Streptantibioticus cattleyicolor NRRL 8057 = DSM 46488: one gene and its partner. The protein of the gene in region 1 binds, or shares a complex with, the protein of each later gene. Links are inferred from orthologs where the notes say so. Each region holds a gene or a part of one and is shown in the gene's direction. Other genes may lie near its edges.

Region 1 (3,039 bases):
GCGGTGCCGTCGAGTCGGTCGGCGACCTCGCGCAGGGCGGTGGCGGCGGCCGGGACGTCGAGGCAGAGGACGTGGGCGCCGTCCCGGGCGAGGGTTTCGGCGACGGCGGCGCCGATGCCGCGGGCGGCGCCGGTGACCAGCGCGGTGCGGCCGGCGAGCGGCCGGTCCGGGTCGTCCGGCGCGGACGCCGGGGCGGGGGCGCCGGGGCCGACGGTGATCACCTGGCCGCTGACGTAGGCCGACCTGGGGGACAGCAGGAAGCGCAGCGTGGACCCGGCCGCCGCGGGCCCGGCCCCGTCGGCGAGGCGGACGAGCTGCACGGTGACGCCGCGTCCGATCTCCTTGCCGAGCGAGCGGACGAACCCCTCCAGCGCCTGCTGGGCGGCGGCCTGGCCGGGGTCGTCACCGGGCACCGTGCCGAGCACGACGATCCGGCCGCCGGTGGTGACCGAGCGGACCACCGGGTGGAGCGCGGTGTGCACCCCGGCCAGCGCGGCGGGGTCGGCCACCCCGGTGGCGTCCACCACCACGGCGGCGCACGCGGGGCCGGGGCCGTCCAGCACCGGCAGCCCGGTGGCCTCCACCACGGTGCGCAGCGCGGCGGTGTGCGGACCGGCCCCGGCGGTCCGCAGCAGCACCGGACCTTCCAGGGTGGGGCGCTCCGCCGACCACCGGCGCAGCGGGACGGGCCGGGGCAGACCGAGGCGGCGGGTGAGGAAGCGGCCGGGGGCGGTACCGGTGAGACGAAGGTAGCGATCGGCCATTGGCCTTCTCCTTACTCTGGAGTAAGTTTACCGCCGGTAAGGCTACTGACGCCCCGGCCCCGGGCCAAGGAGACGACAGGAGAAGCCCATGCTCACCGCTGGCCGTGTCGCGGTGCTCGGCGGCAACCGCGTCCCGTTCGCCCGTTCCGACGGCCCGTTCGCGACCGCGTCCAACCAGGAGTTGCTGGGGGCGGCGCTGGGCGGGCTGATCGAGCGGTACGGGCTGGCCGGCACCCGTCCCGGCGAGTTCGTGGCCGGCGCCGTCCTCAAGCACAGCCGGGACTTCAACCTCGCCAGGGAGACGGTGCTGGGCAGCGCGCTCGACCCGGCCACCCCGGCGTACGACGTGCAACAGGCGTGCGGCACCGGGCTGCAGAGCGTCGTCGCGGTCGCCAACAAGATCGCCCTGGGTCAGCTCGACTGGGGCATCGCCGGGGGTTCCGACACCGCCAGCGACGCGCCGCTCGGCGTCAACGACGAGTTGCGCCGGCTGCTGCTGGCCGCCCGCCGCGCCGCCTCCTGGCCGGCCCGGGCGCGGCTGCTGGCCCGGGTGCGCCCGCGCCACCTGGTGCCGGAGATCCCGCGCAACGCCGAACCGCGTACCGGGCTCTCCATGGGCGAGCACGCCGCGCTGACCGCCCGGCGCTGGGGCATCGGCCGCCGGGAGCAGGACGAACTGGCCGCCGCCAGCCACCGCAACCTCGCCGCCGCCTACGACCGCGGCTTCTTCGACACCCTCGTCACCCCCTACCGCGGTCTCGCCCGCGACCAGAACCTGCGGCCCGGCTCGACCCCGGAGAAGCTGGCCGCGCTGCGCCCGGTCTTCGGGCTGGACGCCCCCGACGCCACCATGACCGCGGGCAACTCCACCCCGCTGACCGACGGCGCCGCCGTCGTGCTCCTGGCCGGCGAGGAGTGGGCCGCCGCGCACGGCCTGGAACCGCTGGCGTACCTCACGTACACGCGGACGGCCGCGGTGGACTTCGCCGGCGGCGAGGAGGGGCTGCTGATGGCCCCGGCGTACGCGGTGCCCAGGATGCTGCGCCGGGCCGGGCTCACCCTGCGCGACTTCGATCTGTACGAGATCCACGAGGCGTTCGCCTCCCAGGTGCTGGCGACCCTGGCGGCCTGGGAGGACCCGCGGTTCTGCGCCACCCGGCTGGGCCTGCCCGCGCCGCTGGGCACCGTGGACCGCTCCCGGCTCAACGTGGCCGGCTCCTCGCTGGCCACCGGCCACCCGTTCGCCGCGACCGGCGCGCGGATCGTCGCCACCCTGGCCACCCTGCTCGCCGAACGCGGAGGTCCCGGCCGCGGCCTGATCTCCATCTGCGCGGCGGGCGGCCAGGGCGTCACCGCGATCCTCGAACGCCCCTGACGTACCCCCACGCCCCGACACACCACCGACCGGCACCGCACCACCGCCTACGACCCTGGAGCCGCCGATGTCCCGCGTCGTGTCACCACCACCACAACCCACGTCCGTAGAACCGGAGTTGACCTACGAGAACGGGCGGGTCGTCCAGGCCGCCGCGGCGCCCCTGGTGCCGGAGGCGTCCGGCAGCCTCGCCGACATACCGTTCGACAACGCCCGTGAGGCCCCCGACGAGACCGTGCTGAGCCGCAAGGACACCGCGGGCCAGTGGCGGCCGGTGACCGCCGCCGCCTTCCGGGACGAGGTGCTGGCGCTGGCCAAGGGGCTGGTCACGGCCGGGATCCAGCCCGGCGACCGGCTCGCGATCATGTCCCGTACCCGCTACGAGTGGACCCTGCTGGACTTCGCCGCCTGGGCCGCCGGGGCGATCACGGTCCCGGTCTACCCGACCTCCTCGGCCGCCCAGACCGCGTGGATCCTGGCCGACTCCGGCGCCGTGGCCTGCGTGGTCGAGGGCGTGGAGCACACCCGGCTGGTCACCTCGGTGCGCGGACAGGTGCCCGGGCTGCGCGAGGTGTGGCAGCTCGACACCGGGGCGCTCGGGCAACTCGTCACCGCCGGGCGGGCGGTGGACGACGAGGAGGTGACCCGGCGGCGGGCCGCGCTCACCCCGCGCACCATCGCCACCCTCGTCTACACCTCCGGCACCACCGGCGTGCCCAAGGGGTGCGTGCTCACCCACGGCAACTTCTTCGCCGAGGTGGACAACGCCGTCGAGCTGCTGCACCCGGTCTTCAGGTCGGTGAGCACCGAGCCGGCCTCCACGCTGCTGTTCCTGCCGCTGTCGCACGTCCTCGGCCGGATGGTCGCCATCGGCTGCCTGCGGGCCCGGGTGCGGCTGGG
Region 2 (3,160 bases), 1.8 Mb from region 1 along the record:
CCCGCCTGCCGCAAGGCGCTCGCCAAGGCGGGGCTCACCATCGACGACATCGACCTGGTGGAGATCAACGAGGCGTTCGCCGCCGTCGTCCTGCGCTTCGTCAAGGACATGGGGCTCACGCTGGACAAGGTCAACGTCAACGGCGGCGCCATCGCCATGGGCCACCCGCTCGGCGCCACCGGCGCCATGCTGCTGGGCACCGTAGTCGACGAACTGGAACGGCGCGACCAGCGGTACGGCCTGGTCACCCTGTGCGTCGGCGGCGGCATGGGGATCGCCACCGTCGTCGAGCGGATCTGACCCGCCCCGCCCCCGCCCACCCCGCCTCACGGAAGACCCACACCATGCCCGAGAGCACCACGATCCGCTGGGAACAGGACGCCGACGGTGTCGTCACCCTCGTCCTCGACGACCCCGGCCAGTCCGCCAACACCATGAACGCGGCCTTCGCCGACTCCCTCGACGCCGTCGTCGGCCGCCTGGAGAGCGAACGCGACACCATCCGGGGCGTCGTCGTCACCTCCGCCAAGAAGACCTTCTTCGCCGGCGGCGACCTGCGCGACCTGATCCGCGCCACCCCCGAGAACGCCGCCGAGGTCTTCGAGGGCGGCATGCGCGTCAAGCGGCTGCTGCGCCGCCTGGAGACGCTCGGCCGGCCGGTCGTCGCCGCCATCAACGGCGCGGCCCTCGGCGGCGGTTACGAGATCGCCCTCGCCTGCCACCACCGCGTCGCCCTCGACGCCCCCGGCAGCCGCATCGGCCTGCCCGAGGTCACCCTCGGCCTGCTGCCCGGCAGCGGCGGCGTGGTCCGCACGGTACGGCTGATGGGGATCGCCGACGCGCTGCTCAAGGTGCTCCTCCAGGGCACCCGGTACACCCCGCGCCGCGCGGTGGAGGCCGGCCTGGTCCACGAACTCGCCGCCACGCCCGAGGAGTTGACGGCCAAGGCCCGCGCCTTCATCGACGCCCACCCCGACGCCCGCCAGCCCTGGGACACCGACGGCTACAAGATCCCCGGCGGCACCCCGGCCCACCCCGCGTTCGCCGCCAACCTCCCCGCCTTCCCGGCCAACCTCAGCAAGCAACTGGGCGGCGCCCCCTACCCCGCGCCCCGCGACATCCTGGCCGCCGCCGTCGAGGGCTCCCAGGTCGACTTCGACACCGCCCAGGTCATCGAGGCCCGCTACTTCACCGAACTGGCCTGCGGACCGATCTCGAAGAACATGATCCAGGCGTTCTTCTTCGACATGCAGGCGGTCAACTCCGGCGCCTCCCGCCCGGCCGGCGTCGAGCCGTCCACCGTCACCAGGGTCGCCGTCCTCGGCGCCGGCATGATGGGCGCCGGCATCGCCTACGCCTGCGCCAAGTCCGGCCTGGACGTGGTCCTCAAGGACGTCACCGCCGAGGCCGCCGAACGCGGCAAGGCGTACTCGGCCACCCTGCTCGACAAGGCGCTCGCCAAGGGGCGCACCACCGAGAGGGAACGCGACGAACTGCTGGCCCGGATCACCCCCACCGCCGACACCGCCGACCTGGCCGGCTGCGACGCGGTGATCGAGGCGGTCTTCGAGGACACCGCCCTCAAGCACAAGGTCTTCCAGGAGATCGAGGGCGTCGTCGCCCCCGACGCGCTGCTGTGCACCAACACCTCCACCCTGCCGATCACCCTGCTCGCCGAGGGCGTCCAACGCCAGGAGGACTTCATCGGCCTGCACTTCTTCTCACCCGTGGACAAGATGCCGCTGGTGGAGATCGTCAAGGGCGAGCGCACCGGACAGACCGCGCTGGCCCGCGCCTTCGACCTGGTCCGCCGGATCCGCAAGACCCCGATCGTGGTCAACGACTCCCGGGGCTTCTTCACCTCCCGCGTCATCGGCCAGTTCATCAACGAGGGCGTCGCCATGGTCGGCGAGGGCGTCGAACCCGCCTCGATCGAGCAGGCCGCCGCCCAGGCCGGCTACCCGGCCAAGGTGCTGACGCTGATGGACGAGCTGACCCTGACCCTGCCGCGCAAGATCCGCAACGAGACCCGGCAGGCCGTCGAGGCGGCCGGCGGCACCTGGACCGCCCACCCCGCCGAGGCCGTCATCGACCGCATGGTCGACGAGTTCGGCCGCACCGGACGCGGCGGCGGCGCCGGCTTCTACGACTACGCCGACGGCCGGCGCACCAGGCTCTGGCCGGGGCTGCGCGAACACTTCACCCGCCCCGACGCCGACGTCCCCTTCACCGACATCAAGGAGCGGATGCTCTTCGCCGAGGCGCTGGACTCGGTGCGCTGCCTGGAGGAGGGCGTGCTGACCTCGGTCGCCGACGCCAACATCGGCTCCATCCTCGGCATCGGCTTCCCCGCCTGGACCGGCGGGGTGCTCCAGTACGTCAACGGCTACGAGGGCGGCCTGCCCGGCTTCGTAGCCCGGGCCAGGGAACTCCAGGCGGCCTACGGCGACCGCTTCGCCCCGCCGCCGCTGCTGCTGGCCAAGGCGGAACGCGGCGAGGTCTTCACCGACGCCCGCTGACCGCTCACCGCCCGGACTGCGCGCCCGGTTCCCCGTCGAACCAGGCGCGCAGCTCCTCCTTGAGCGTCCGCTGGAACGCGGTCACCAACGCCTGCACCACCAGCGGCTGCATGGAGGCCGACAGCGACTTGACCGCCGCGATGTCCTCGGTGGCCGAGGCGTCCCCCACCTCCGCGCGGAACAGCCGGCTCAACTCCCGCGCCGCCGCCCGGGCGTGCTCCAGCACCACCTCCCGCGAGGCCAGCACCGCCTCCAGCGTGATCGGCACGTCCAGCAGCCGCACCCCCAGGTGCAGGATGCCCGGATCGACCCGGAAGACCTCCGCGTCCCCGGTGCGCTCCAGCACCCCCATCGCCGCCAGCCGGTCGACGTCCTCCCCGGTCAGCGCCCGCCCGGTCCGCCGCTCCAGCTGCTCCAAGGTCACCTCGGCGGCGTCCTCCGGCACCCAGGAGGCCACCAGCGCCCGGTGGATCGCCAGGTCGTGCGCGGAGATCCCGGGCGGCAACTGCTCCAGGTAGCGCTCGATGGCCGCCAGCGTCAGCCCCTGGTGCTGCAACTCCTCGATCAGCGCCAGCCGCGCCAGGTGCTCGGGGCCGTAGTGGCCCACCCGGCGCGGACCGAGCTGCGGCGGCGGCAGCAGC

What was found.
Region 2: the proteins of SCATT_RS16345 (region 1) and SCATT_RS24125 are in contact, whole or in part, in a solved structure (PDB 8BNU), measured with the Escherichia coli proteins. The link is inferred for Streptantibioticus cattleyicolor NRRL 8057 = DSM 46488 from one-to-one orthologs.

Annotation. Positions count from the first base shown.
Region 1 is NC_017586.1:3,677,051-3,680,089, forward strand. Bases 186-2,995 are described here. They hold SCATT_RS16345 (acetyl-CoA C-acetyltransferase), read left to right. Parts: upstream 186-852; coding sequence 853-2,139; downstream 2,140-2,995. Other genes in these bases: SCATT_RS16340 (3-oxoacyl-ACP reductase), read right to left, coding at 186-764; SCATT_RS16350 (AMP-dependent synthetase/ligase), read left to right, coding at 2,207-2,995. In the rest of the region: more of SCATT_RS16340, read right to left, coding at 1-185; more of SCATT_RS16350, read left to right, coding at 2,996-3,039.
Region 2 is NC_017586.1:5,508,757-5,511,916, forward strand. The notes cover bases 1-2,931. They hold SCATT_RS24125 (3-hydroxyacyl-CoA dehydrogenase NAD-binding domain-containing protein), read left to right. Parts: upstream 1-344; coding sequence 345-2,519; downstream 2,520-2,931. Other genes in these bases: SCATT_RS24120 (acetyl-CoA C-acetyltransferase), read left to right, coding at 1-300; SCATT_RS24130 (MerR family transcriptional regulator), read right to left, coding at 2,524-2,931. Also shown: more of SCATT_RS24130, read right to left, coding at 2,932-3,160. UniProt on the Escherichia coli protein: Catalyzes the formation of a hydroxyacyl-CoA by addition of water on enoyl-CoA. Also exhibits 3-hydroxyacyl-CoA epimerase and 3-hydroxyacyl-CoA dehydrogenase activities.